3 regions of the Undibacterium sp. Dicai25W genome follow, and region 1 is predicted to be linked to each of the others. Evidence: riboswitches for the same ligand, from Rfam matches in the RefSeq annotation. Region 1 holds a riboswitch; each other region holds the start of a gene.

Region 1 (4,285 bases):
GTTTGCATCAATTGCGTCTGTTCTTCATCGCGATGCAGTTTTTTACACGTATTCCTATTCCGCAATGGGTGGGTTTTGATGCGTCATGGTTGCATCAGGCGTCGAGGTATTTTCCTGCTGTTGGATGGGTGGTCGGTAGTGTGGTTGCTGCGGTGTATATCGCTGCTTTGCAATGGTGGCCTGCGGCGATCGCTGTCGTGCTTTCTATGGGGGCGGGGATTTTACTGACGGGCGCATTTCATGAGGATGGATTTGCCGATGTATGCGACGGCTTCGGTGGTGGCATAACACCAGAGCGCGTGTTGGAGATTATGAAGGATTCTCGCGTCGGTGCTTATGGAGCGATCGGTATCTGCCTGATGCTCTTGTTGAAATTTGCCTTGTTGGTGAGTTTGCCGACAGTACTGGTTGTGCCCGCTTTATTAATTGCACATCCTTTATCGCGTTTGGTTTCTTGCAGCCTGATTTGGTTGCTGGATTATGCCAAGCTAGAGGGCAAGGCCAAGCCCTTAGCTCAGCATATGAGTTCGAATGAATTTGGTGTCGCTTGTCTGAGCGTGATTTTGCCGCTCGGAGCGATTCTGTTGTGGCAGCCAGTCATACTTGAGCGATTGCTTCCTGCTTTGATATTGATGCCATTGGCCGCGTTTTTTCTGGCGAGAACATTTGTTAAGCGCATCGGTGGATATACTGGCGATTGTCTGGGCGCTGTTCAACAAGTAACCGAAGTTGTTTTCTACCTCGGCTTACTGGCGCACGCTCCTGGCTAAACATGCGTCTGTATCTGATCCGGCATACTAAGCCAGACATCGCGCCTGGAATTTGCTACGGTCAGAGCGATGTTCCAGTCAAAGAGAGTGATATTGCTGAGCTGGTGCCGACTTTTCTTTGTCGTTGGTCTGATAGTGTTCCTGTGTACACCAGCCCACTGTCGCGTTGCTTGAAACTGGCGCAACAACTTCACTCTCATCCCATCGTTGATGCCCGTCTTATGGAGTTGAACTTTGGTGCGTGGGAGATGCAAACATGGGAACAAATTCCTCGCTGGCAAATCGATGCATGGGCGTCGGATACTGTTCACTATGCTCCCGGTGAAGGCGAAAATGTAATGCAAATGACGACCCGCGTCATTGCATTCATTTCTGACCTGCAACAGCATGCCGTAGAACAAGCTGTCGTAATTTGTCATAGCGGAATCATTAAAATTCTGAGTACTTGGCAGCGGGGAAATACTTCTGTCGATTTAGCACAACGGGTAGCAAAATTGCATGTAAATATTGAATTTGGTTCTTGCACTGAACTAGAAATACTGATGTAGTACTAATATTGTTTTTTTGTATATTGCTTGTGCAATTTGACCCGCATGCTTAACTTTCTGTGGCGTAATTTTTTGTGCGTTCCATGGTTTGACTGAGTCATGAGTCCTGAGTACTGATACCGCGTGCTAAGCGTTAAGCGAATGATAGAGCTAAGAAGAGCCCCAAGAATCAATGTTACCTGGCGTACCGGCATCAAGCTCAAGGACGGTAGCTTGATGTTTTGTAGAGCCGTCAATATTTCTAAAACAGGGCTGCTGCTCGATTGCCCCCAAAGACTAATGCGCAATCAAACCTATCACGCAATGATAGAAATTCCCTCCATAGAAATTCGCAGTGAAATTATCCGTGTCAGTTGTCAATGCGAGATCAAACACATCGTATTAACCGACGATCATTACCGGGTCGGTATTGCCTTAGACGGATTATCTGATTTGCACCAAGAACTCATCAACGCCTGGGTATCAAAGGCAAATCAAAAAGCCACTGTCGAATAGATAACATTTTCCTGCTATTTGTGTGGCTACACCTCTGCCTCCACCATATCACCTTGCCCGCATCGCCATCCATCTATAGAATGGCGGGGTTTTGGTGCTCGCGGACATGTCCATGTCTGCGGTTAAACGGGAAACATGATGTTATTTCTGTATCAAATCAATCAGGCTTTGTCGCTGTATCGCATCGCTATGTTGATTTCAAATAAGACTTAACGTGAATGTGCTGCCCCCGCAACGGTGAACAAATTGCTGAGCTTAATGCTCAGCCAGCCATCTTCCAATACCACTGTGCTATTTGCATGGGAAGGTCAGGTGGTGATATTTGTCAGCCCGGATACCGGCCAGAATACGTGAAGTAATACGAACGGGGAGTTTCGTCGTTAGCTGACGCCAGGCGTCTGACTAAGTTTGGGTAGCGTAAGCACCCGACGATCTTTGTTCTGCGATTATTTTGTTCTATGCAGCCTGCGGGGACGTTGGCTGCGTGCTCTATTTATTATCTATATCATGAATCTAGTTTTAAAACCTCTTGCCATTTCTTTGGCTGTGGCTGCCGCTTTTTCGGCAAATGCCTCTGCGCAATCTGTCTCCAATACTGCACAAAATGTCGTTGTAACCGCTGGCCGTCAGGTTCAGGCCGCCAAAGATGTGTTGGCAGACAATGTCGTTATCACTTCTGAGCAAATTGCAAACGCAGGTTCCGAATCTTTGGTTGATTTGCTGCAACAACAACGTGGTATTGAAATTACCCGTAATGGTGGCGCTGGCACGACTTCTTCTGTGTTAATGCGCGGTGGCAGCAATGCGCAAAACGTGGTCTTGATTGACGGTGTACGGTACAGCTCATCCACACTCGGCGGTGCTAGCTGGGAAACCATTCCACTTGGACAGATCGACCACATTGAAATCGTCTACGGACCACTCTCGAGTTTGTATGGTGCTGATGCAATGGGCGGCGTGATTCAGATTTTTACTAAAAAAGGCAATGGCCCTGCAGCATTGACAGCTTCTGTTGGTGCCGGTAGTTATGGTTTGCGTAAAATGCAGGCGGGTGTTTCTGGCTCATCCGGCAATGAATTCAATTATGCGTTGAACGTCGGTCATGAAAACAATATTGGTTTTTCTGCGACCAATCCGAATGCCGGAAAATATAGCTATAACGCGGACAAGGATGGCTATAAACTTGATAGCGCAAGTGGTAATTTCAACTGGCAATTGGCGCCAGGATATGAAACTGGTGTGAAGTTCATGCAAAGCCGACTGAACGCGCAGTTTGACGCAGGTTCATCGTATGATGACCACTCCGTTGAACAGTTGCAAACCATTGCTGTATATGGCAAAGCAAAGGTCAATGACGTCTGGACGGCTAATCTGCAAGTTGCTCAGTCGAATACGCTCGGCTATACCGATGCTTCATATGGTCAAAGTCAGATCGATACGCATCAGAATCTGTTCAGCTTACAAAATGATATTCGCCTTGGTAAAGACGTATTACAAGTGATCGCAGAAAGTCGTCAAGAAAAAGTCAGAGGTACTACTGCAGAATTGAACCAGAAACGCACGACTAATTCAGTTGCAGCTTCTTACGTATGGAAGTTAGACGCCCATTTAGCTAGTGTTAGCATTCGTAATGATAATAGCTCTGTGTACGGTTCAAATACGACTGGCAGCCTTGCTTATGGCTATCGTTTGACGCCAGACTGGCGCGTCAATGCCAGCTACGGCACAAGCTTCCGTGCTCCGACTTTCAATGAACTTTACTATCCAGGCTATGGTATTGCGAGTAACCAGCCGGAAAAAGCAAAAAATGCAGAAATTGGTGTGTATTACGAGCAGGGCGTAAATCAGTTGAGTGCCGTGTACTATCAAAACAAAGCGACTAATTTATTGGTCAGTACCAATGTTTGCCCAGTTCAACAATCTACGCATCTATACGGGTGTGCTTATAACGTCGACAAAGCAACCATGTCTGGTTTGACTTTGGGCGCCAATACCCGTCTCGGCGACCTGGCATTGCGCGGTGCTTTAGATTTCCAGAATCCGGTTGATGACACAACAGGCAAACGTCTGGCACGTCGCGCTAAGCAGCATGCGAGCTTTTCTGCCGAATATACTTTGGCACAAGCGAAACTCGGCGTAGAAACAATTTTCTCTGGCGATCGTTTTGATAACGTCACTAACACGCGTACGTTGAGCGGTTATAGCCTGATGAATTTGTATGGCACCTATGCGTTGAACAAAGATCTGTCTGCGGTAGCACGTTGGAATAACGTGTTAAACAAAGACTATGCACTGGCCTATGGTTATAACACACCGGGTTCGAATGTGTATGTCGGCCTGAACTACGGTTTTAAATAATTCAGGACAGTCGAAAAACCATCCCGGCAAAATTAGTATTACTCGCTGGGGTGGTTTTTGCGAAGTGGGAATTGCAAAGTAGTACCAGATGTTTTAACGAAAATTCGGTGACCT
Region 2 (4,285 bases), on a different contig from region 1:
TCACCGGTACGCTGACCCGTTTATTGGAGGATGGCAAAGTGACCTTATATGCCAGGACGTTGAAAGATAAGAATTTATTTTTCACAGCCATTCCGGTCAGCGCTTCAGCGGCGGGCGTACCCACTGGTGCCTTTCCCGGGTTTGATCCTTTAACCGGATCCTTGTACGGAAATGAAACACGCTTCTTCACCATACAAACGGCTCCCGGTCAGACGCAAAACATTGATATGGCAAACGGACGTGGTGCTGATGTGCATACGTTTGGCATTGACTTCAATCAAAAAATTCATGATTGGGAAGTCAGTAACAAATTGAATTACGTCAGCGGCGATATGCAAACCAATGCGTTTTTCACTGGTAGTGTTCCGCAGACGATGAGTAGTTACCTCAATGCCGCCCTGACTAAAGCGAACGGTAATAGCGCAACTGTGATAGCCGGTGGCCTCGCAACTGGCGGTACCGCTACCTACACAGATGGCAGCGGTGCCGTAGATCCTAACCAGCAAGTGCTCAATGCAGGTGCGTGGTACGTCGATAAACAAATCAGATCGACAACCGATGAACTCAAATTTAGCAAAGAATTGATGAAGGATCATACCTTTACGTTTGGTACGTTCCTGGCCGATTATTCTTCACAAGATTTGTGGTACCTCGGCAATAGCGTGTTGATGACAGCGACGTCCAATCCTAAACCTATCAACGTCATTTTGAATAATGGTGCGGTGATTTCAAATAATGGTATCGATGGTCCGGTCTCGTATGCGCAGCATGATAGCTACAACGGGCAAAAAACGGCGTTTTTCATGGCGGATCAATGGAAGCTGAATTCTCAACTGACAGTGGATGCAGGTCTGCGCTATGAGACCCAAAGAGTGAATGCAACCTTAGGAAATATCACATCCGGAAATATCGATAGTAACCCGCTGCATCTGTATAACCAGGGCGCAAGTATGCTTACGGGTACTTATCAGTCCGTCACTCAGACAGACCATGCGACTTCCCTGACAATTGGTGGCGGTTACAAACTGACTCCGAATGTGAATCTGTATGCGCGCATCAATTCGGGCCATTTAATGCCACAGTTTGACGATATCCGTGGTGATGCAGGAACATCTGCCACAGCACCAGTGCAGGATATCAAGACCTATGAAGTTGGGATTAAGGCAGTCAATTCTGATTTTTCGCTCTATGCCTCAGTGTTCCATAAAGACTTTACAGGTATTCAACAAAGCCAGATTTTGACGAATGGCTCTACGGTCTGGTACAACTATGGATCACAGACTAATGGTGTCTTGTTTGAAGGTGCATGGCGTCCTTTTACGAATTTCCAGTTGGCATTTTCGGGAGATTATGAAGATGGCAAATATACCGGATTTCAAGGCATCGATAGCTCTACCGGCACAAGCAATAACGGTAATCAACTGCAACGTCAGCCAAAATTCCAGTCACGTCTGACACCGAGCTATCGTATTCCAACTTCCTGGGGTTCTGTCAAGATGTATGGTACCTACAGCTACATTGGAAAACGCTATTCGGATATTCAGAATCAGCAAGTTTTACCTTCTTACAACACGCTGGACGCGGGTATCCTTGCTGTCGTTGGCGACAAGCTTGAATTCCGTTTAACTGGTACCAATCTCAACAATACCTTGGGTTTGACAGAAGGCGACTCTCGTGTGTTGGGCGCTGGTTCTGGTGTGATTATGGCGCGCCCTATTTTTGGTCGTGCGTTTGAGGCATCGGTTACTTATCGCTTTTAATTTAAATTTGTCATTTAGTACTTACCCTTTTTCCGGATCAACTCCCCCTGTTGATCCGGTTTTTTTTTAAATATGTCGAAATTTTCAGAAATGACTTAAGTCCATCATTGGCTTGACAATCGGGGGCATTCCACCGCATCATCGCCCACTTCAGGTGCCTGGCAACCATGCCGGGAGAATCGGGAAGGCGGTGTGAATCCGCCACGTGCCCAACGCTGTAAAGAGGATGAGATTGGCAAAATGCCACTGCGACATAAAATGCGCGGGAAGGTGCCAGTCTCAAATGAATCTGAGTCAGAAGACCGGCCTGAAAATGTCACCGGGAGCTTGGTCAGGCTGCCCCCAATTTATTTGCATTAGGGGAATTCATGCAAACAACACCAGTTTCCGACACCTCGGATATTCACGCTTTTTCGCAAGAAGCGCGTGATGCGATCTACCACACGATTTTTTCCAGACGTGATGTGCGTAGTCAGTTTTTACCGACGGCAATCGATGATGCGGTGCTAAGTCGCATCTTGACTGCGGCACATTTCGCTCCCTCTGTCGGTTTTATGCAGCCATGGAATTTTTTACTGATCAAATCGGAGGACGTTAAAACCCGCGTGCAGCAAGCGTATATATCAGCCAATGCCGAAGCATTGACGATGTTTGAAGGAGAAAAGCGCAATACCTACCAACAGCTGAAGTTAGAGGGCATACGTGATGCGCCGATAGGCATTTGCATTACCTGTGACCGCGAACGCACTGGCAGCGTGGTGCTTGGACGCACGCATATGAAAACGATGGATTTATACAGCAGCGTTTGTGCTGTTCAAAATCTCTGGTTAGCGGCGCGGGCAGAAGGACTCGGTGTAGGCTGGGTCAGTATTTTTCATGAACATGAATTGCAAGCGGCGCTGGGAATCCCAGAACATATCGTTCCGATTGCTTATTTGTGTGTAGGCTATGTGAGCCATTTTTACCCCAAGCCAGAATTGGAAACCAAAGGTTGGTTACCGCGTTTGCCGATTGAAGAGCTGGTGTATTTTGATCAATGGGGAAATGCCGATGCCAATCAGCCTTTGATTGCCCATTTGCAGCGTGATCAGATGGCGGCGCAAGACATTGCAAATCGTGCCGCGATGCCATTACCCAAAGAATGAATTCGTTGATGAACTATAGTGAATTGTTGGTAGTTGTGATAGTAGCAAATTGAACCTGATCACGCCCACCATGTTTAGCTTTATACATCGCTTCATCGGATTTTGCTGACAGCTCGCTTTCACTCGTACCATCATCTGGGTACATAGCGACGCCTATGCTGCAAGAAATGGCTAAGTCATGCTCTTCGATTTTAAAGTTTTTGGCATGGCTTATACGAACTTTTTCTGCTACCAATAAAGCATTTTCAGTTGTGTTCACAGACCGCAGCAAAATGACAAATTCATCACCGCCAACACGTGCCACAATATCTGAGTCACGCACGCAGCGAGATATTCGGAGAGCCACTTCTTGCAATAATTTGTCACCGACCTGGTGGCCAAAACTATCATTGACTAGTTTGAACTTATCCAGATCGATATACAGTAAAGCGAAGCGGGTCTGATCTCGCTTTGCAACCATCATTGCTTGTTGTAGCCGATCAGAAAATAAGGCGCGATTGGCCAATCCGGTGAGCGGATCGTGATGCGCCATTTTCCGCATATTAACTTCAGCTAATTTAAGATCCGTAATATCGGCGATGACACCGACTAACTGATGCCCGACTTTTTGACCATCATGCATGTGGGTTGCGGTCAACTGTCCCCAAAAATGACTACCGTCAGGCCGACTATATTCACGCTCCAGTTTGAGAAAAGAGATTTCACTACTGAGTAATTTTTGTAGTTGGTCATGCGCTTCATCTTTTTGCGCTTCCGCGACACAGTCCAAATAAGGGCTACCGATCAAGCTATCTATCGTGCGGCCAAACATTTCTGCCATACGTTGATTGGCCATACTGATATAGCCATCGTCATTTGCCAAAAATATGGCGACACTTGAAGTATTAAAAATATTGGTGAGCAAGGTTTCTCTGATTTGCAATTCATTGACTGCGATGGCGAGGGCATCATCGCTTTGTTCCTTGAGTAACAATAAAAAACCAGCACCACCAACCAAGGTAAATGCAAATGTCATCAAGTAGGTGAAAGCCTGAATCGGCCCATTTTGAAATACCGATATTTGATTGGGATAAAGAACGGCATAAGCAACGCGGCAGGCAAGCATGATACTGAAGGCGATGTAGAAACATGCAACCAGAACACGTAAGCGAGAGGCCTGTATTGAGTACAGCATCAATATCGCCGTCATTGCGGTAATTGATCCGACGGACGCTGATGAAAGTGCGACTCTCAGTGCTGGCGTGGTACTAAACATCGAAAAAAGGAAAATGCCCGTGATGGTCACGGCGGCATACAAACGGGTGAACTTTTTTTCGCGTCGTTCCAGCAGGACAAAAGCCAGCCCCTCAAAAGCAAATCCCACGTACAGACTGCCATTGC
Region 3 (4,285 bases), on a different contig from region 1:
TGTGGATATTGCGTCTTCAAATGCTCAACCTGACGTTTGATGCGTTCGACCAGCGTACCGTTGTACAAGTAATAAGGCAGCACAACAATCTGCGTCATTCCCAGCATGTTTTGCCGTTGAACGACCTTTTCTATACGAGGATAAGTGATGCCGGTAAATGCCAGATCGACTAACTCATGATCTCCTTCTTCCATTAACCAGCGCGCCATTTTTGCCATGTCACCATTAGCCTGACGGTCAGACGAACCGCGTCCCAATACGATGACACCTGTCGTCGTCGGATCGGGCATATCTAAAGCTTGCATCGCTTTGCGTAAGCGGCGTTTGAGGATGCTCAGGATAGGATCACAAGCCGTAAGGTGCGGTGCGTATAAAAACTGCGTTTGCGGAAACTTGATCCGCGCGCCATCAATCGCTTGCGGAATATCCATTTTCACATGCCCCGCCGCATTCAGAATGAGCGGCAATACCAATACACGATCTGCGTGTTCTGCGGCGCGTGCCAGGCCAACACTCATCGTGACCTCAGAAAATTCGATGAAGCAAACCTCAATGCGCCAATCAGGTTGACGCAAACGCCATTGCGCAGCGAAGTCTAAAATTTCATCATTGCCGGAAGCCTCGCGGGAACCATGTCCGACTAACAAAATCGTATCTTTTTTCATAAACTCTCTATTGAATAAGGAGTGGCCGCGCTATTTGCATCAGGCGGCAAAGGGGCAGCATCAGCATTGGTGGTCGCCGTGACACTGGCGCGACGAAAACGATGAGTAAAACTAGCGTCATACAGTTTTGATTTGATCAGAGTCGTCCATTGCCGCGCCCCTAACGTCGGGCTGGCAATAATCATGGCCTGACTTGCCACTTTCGCTTCACGACACAATTGTTGTATCGTTGAAATCGTGCCACGGATGATTTTTTCCTGTTCTGGCCAACTGGCTTTGTGGACCACTAATATCGGTGCATCAGGAGACCAGCCAGCGGCGATCAGCGACTTGGTTACGCGTCCGAGTAAAGTGATACTCAAAAAAATGCACAGGGTCGTGTGATGACTGGCAAGTTCTTCCAGCGATTCACCTTCTGGCATCGGCGTACGCCCTTCCACTCGCGTCAAAATGACGGTTTGGGTGATCTCGGGTAAAGTCAGACTCTCGACCGCAGCCGCGGCGGATGCCATTGCCGATGACACGCCAGGTACGACCTGTACCGCAATCCCCGCCGCATCCAGCGATTGAACGACTTCAATCAACGCACCATATAAACCCGGATCTCCGGTTTGCAGTCGTATCACGGTTTGGTGTTGATGTGCCTGCACTATCAGCCATGTCGCCATTTGCTCCAACGTCATTTCTTTAGAATCAGCAATGACGCAATCAGGTGGCGCCCAGCGCGTGGCCGCTTCATTCACCAGTGACCCGGCAAATAAAATGGCGCCAGCACGGGCAATCAGATCGCGTCCTTTGACTGTCAACAGATCAGGATCACCCGGCCCCGCACCAACAAACCAAACCGTGCCGGGTTTGTCAGTCGTCGCAATCTGCTTCATACGTCAGAACTAGAAGCGATGGAAGAAGCAGACAGCGTGCCTTCGTATAAGCACAAGGCCACTAATTTTCTATGCGAGAAACGACGTATCAGCCATAAAATACCCAAACTAAAAACCGGCTCCAGCAACACCAAGCTCAGATAACTGGAAGCAAATTGAGCCCATGCCAAAAACGAGGTCGCAGGATTGGAGACAGCCAACCAAAAACCCACCATCAAAGTGACGCCGCTGTAATACATCGCATCTAACTTGAGTAAGGTGGTGACATTAACGCTCTGCAACTTGCGTCCAAAGCTGTAATGCATCGCCATGAGAGGCACTGCAAGGCTCAGACTATTCACTGCCAGATGCACCAGATCTTGTGGTTCAAACAAAGCGCCTTGCAACAGCAAACCTAGTGCAAAGCCAAACAAAGTAGGCAAAAATCCAAAGCTCAGATAAATAGGAATAGCACCAATAAAATGCAGTTCCGATGGCCCCACTTGCATGTGGAAAGCCTGCATAAACATAGAGAAGAAAATGGCCGCCAGCGCTGTACGCAATAGCAAAGCGGGGCGACGAAATAATTGCGGTAAATAGCCGAGATATACTGCGGATGCAGTCACAGCGGCAAAAGCCAGTTTAGCCGGAGCAATCATGCCTGGTTCGATATGCATAGCGATTCCTCATCAAAAGAGTCAATCATCGCCAGCGTGTGTCATCATCGATAATGATGAATAGAAAAAAATAACATCTCTCTTTGATCCTTAGCTTAGCCAGAATCAAAATCAAAACAAAGGCGCAACAGCATATAGCAAAAGCCAAAGCCATGGAAACTCAGGAACGCCAATTGAGAGTACGAACGTCATTTTCCACCCGCACACCCGCGTGGCAAAAAATGGCAATCTGGGAAAAGAAATGGATACGGAACGCGTGCGCGAGCACGGATTACGCAAGCATCGCCCACCGCGAAATTGCCGCTAGTGCATAAGGCCGGTATCAGGACTGATGAGCGGAAAAATTCCAGCTGACGCGCCTTCCCATGTAAAAAACACAGTGGCATATTGCGCAGCATTAACCGAAGTTAACTCATTTACCTTTGCGGGGGCAGTGCCGGGTTTGCGATGAAACTGAAATCATCTGCGCACCGGCTTCCCGTTTAATTTTTTTGCGGAAAACAAAAAAACACCTTAACACGACAGGAATTCTACCTGATTTTTTTATGAATCTGAAACAACTTATTGCGCTGATTTTTCAAACCGCTTTTACAACACAAAAATTCTGAATGCGATTTAATGCGTAATTCCACCGCTGACGTGAATATCATGCGCCGTGTGCAGCGTTGTTTCCAACATCAATCGTATTGCTACCGTCATCGTCGTGACTGCCATACTTGCAGCCCCCGGATGAGCAGCAGCCTGATCGGGCGAATACGGAACATGAACAAACCCCGCACGCTTTACGCTTGGGTGGTTAGGCAATAAATGCATCAGGCCATAGAACACGTGATTGCAGACATAAGTACCAGCGGTATGTGACACCGAAGCAGGAATCCCATGCTCTCGCAAAGCTTGTACGATGGCTTTGATCGGCAAACTGCTGAAATAGCCTACCGGGCCATGTTCTGCTACCGGCGTATCAATCGGTTGCTGCCCGATGTTATCCGGGATTCTGGCATCGTTAATATTGATTGCCACCCGCTCAACCGTGATATCGACACGCCCCCCAGCCTGTCCCATGCTCAACACGACTTCAGGCCGGTGCTCATGCATTGCATCCTCCAGCACTTGCAAGCAAACATCGAACTCGCATGGAAGTTGAAGGCTGACAATCTGTGCATCGTCGATCATCTGGCCATCGAGCACCTGCACCGCATCCCACGAGGGGTTCGTCGTCTCCGCACCAAACGGGGCAAAACCGGTCAATAAAATTTTACGCATAAAACCATCACACTTTATTTAGAAAAAGCTAAAAAGTACATCAGCACGATATTGCAAGCCAATACCATCAACGCCGTTGGTATCTGCGTCTTAATCACAAGATACTTATCTTTTAACTCCAATAATGCGGCAGGCACAATATTGTAGTTGGCGGCCATTGGCGTCATTAAAGTACCACAATAACCGGAGAACATCCCTATCGCGACCACAGTCGCCGGGTTTGCATGTTGACCAACAATCAAAAATGGTAATGCTATCCCGGCGGTCATAATCGGAAATGCAGCAAAGCCATTTCCCATGATCATCGTCATGATCGCCATACCAACACAATACGCAACCACCAGACTGAGGCGACTATCAGGGTTAACCACCATACTGACCAGAGTTTGTATGGACTGACCGGTATGCGCAGCAACGAAAACCCCACCCAGCATCGCCAACAATTGTGGCAACACCAAAGCCCACCCCAGCGCATCAATCAAACGACGAGACTCGCGCACTGCCTGCAACGGAGTGCCACGTGTCACTAAACATGAGAAACCCAATGCGCCAATACAAGCAAGAATCAAAGAAGCCAGCGTCAAATTAGATTGATCCAACAAATACCAATCGCCGAAGCGTATCGTTTTACCGAACAAGGTCAGCAACACGGTCAACACGGGGATCGCTAACGCGGGCAAGAAAATTTTCATGCCTATTTTTTTTAATTTCTCCTGGAATTCTGCATCCGGCAAAAAACGATGCACGCCCACACCTAGAAAATTAAATCCCGCAATCAGCGCCAGCAATAAAACGATAACGCCATTGATGCGATAAGCGA

Evidence for each region. Region 1 has a riboswitch for cobalamin ahead of ACO0KY_RS10180 (TonB-dependent receptor domain-containing protein). Riboswitches for the same ligand answer to the same signal wherever they lie in the genome.
Region 2: it holds a riboswitch for cobalamin, as region 1 does, so the genes downstream of both, bluB (5,6-dimethylbenzimidazole synthase) here and ACO0KY_RS10180 (TonB-dependent receptor domain-containing protein) in region 1, are expected to answer to the same signal.
Region 3: it holds a riboswitch for cobalamin, as region 1 does, so the genes downstream of both, ACO0KY_RS02270 (energy-coupling factor ABC transporter permease) here and ACO0KY_RS10180 (TonB-dependent receptor domain-containing protein) in region 1, are expected to answer to the same signal.

Annotation. Positions count from the first base shown of each region.
Region 1 covers NZ_JBMPOQ010000007.1:69,937-74,221, reverse strand. The annotation lists gene ACO0KY_RS10195 (adenosylcobinamide-GDP ribazoletransferase) at 1-770, shown strand, start outside; gene ACO0KY_RS10190 (histidine phosphatase family protein) at 773-1,318, shown strand; gene ACO0KY_RS10185 (PilZ domain-containing protein) at 1,460-1,813, shown strand; cobalamin riboswitch at 1,889-2,173, shown strand; gene ACO0KY_RS10180 (TonB-dependent receptor domain-containing protein) at 2,321-4,171, shown strand.
Region 2 covers NZ_JBMPOQ010000001.1:458,395-462,679, forward strand. The annotation lists gene ACO0KY_RS02200 (TonB-dependent receptor domain-containing protein) at 1-1,760, shown strand, start outside; cobalamin riboswitch at 1,896-2,085, shown strand; gene bluB (5,6-dimethylbenzimidazole synthase) at 2,129-2,905, shown strand; gene ACO0KY_RS02210 (diguanylate cyclase domain-containing protein) at 2,919-4,285, opposite strand, start outside.
Region 3 covers NZ_JBMPOQ010000001.1:474,313-478,597, reverse strand. The annotation lists gene ACO0KY_RS02280 (sirohydrochlorin chelatase) at 1-665, opposite strand, end outside; gene cobM (precorrin-4 C(11)-methyltransferase) at 662-1,546, opposite strand; gene ACO0KY_RS02270 (energy-coupling factor ABC transporter permease) at 1,543-2,202, opposite strand; cobalamin riboswitch at 2,500-2,732, opposite strand; gene pcp (pyroglutamyl-peptidase I) at 2,818-3,465, opposite strand; gene ACO0KY_RS02260 (DUF979 domain-containing protein) at 3,480-4,285, opposite strand, start outside.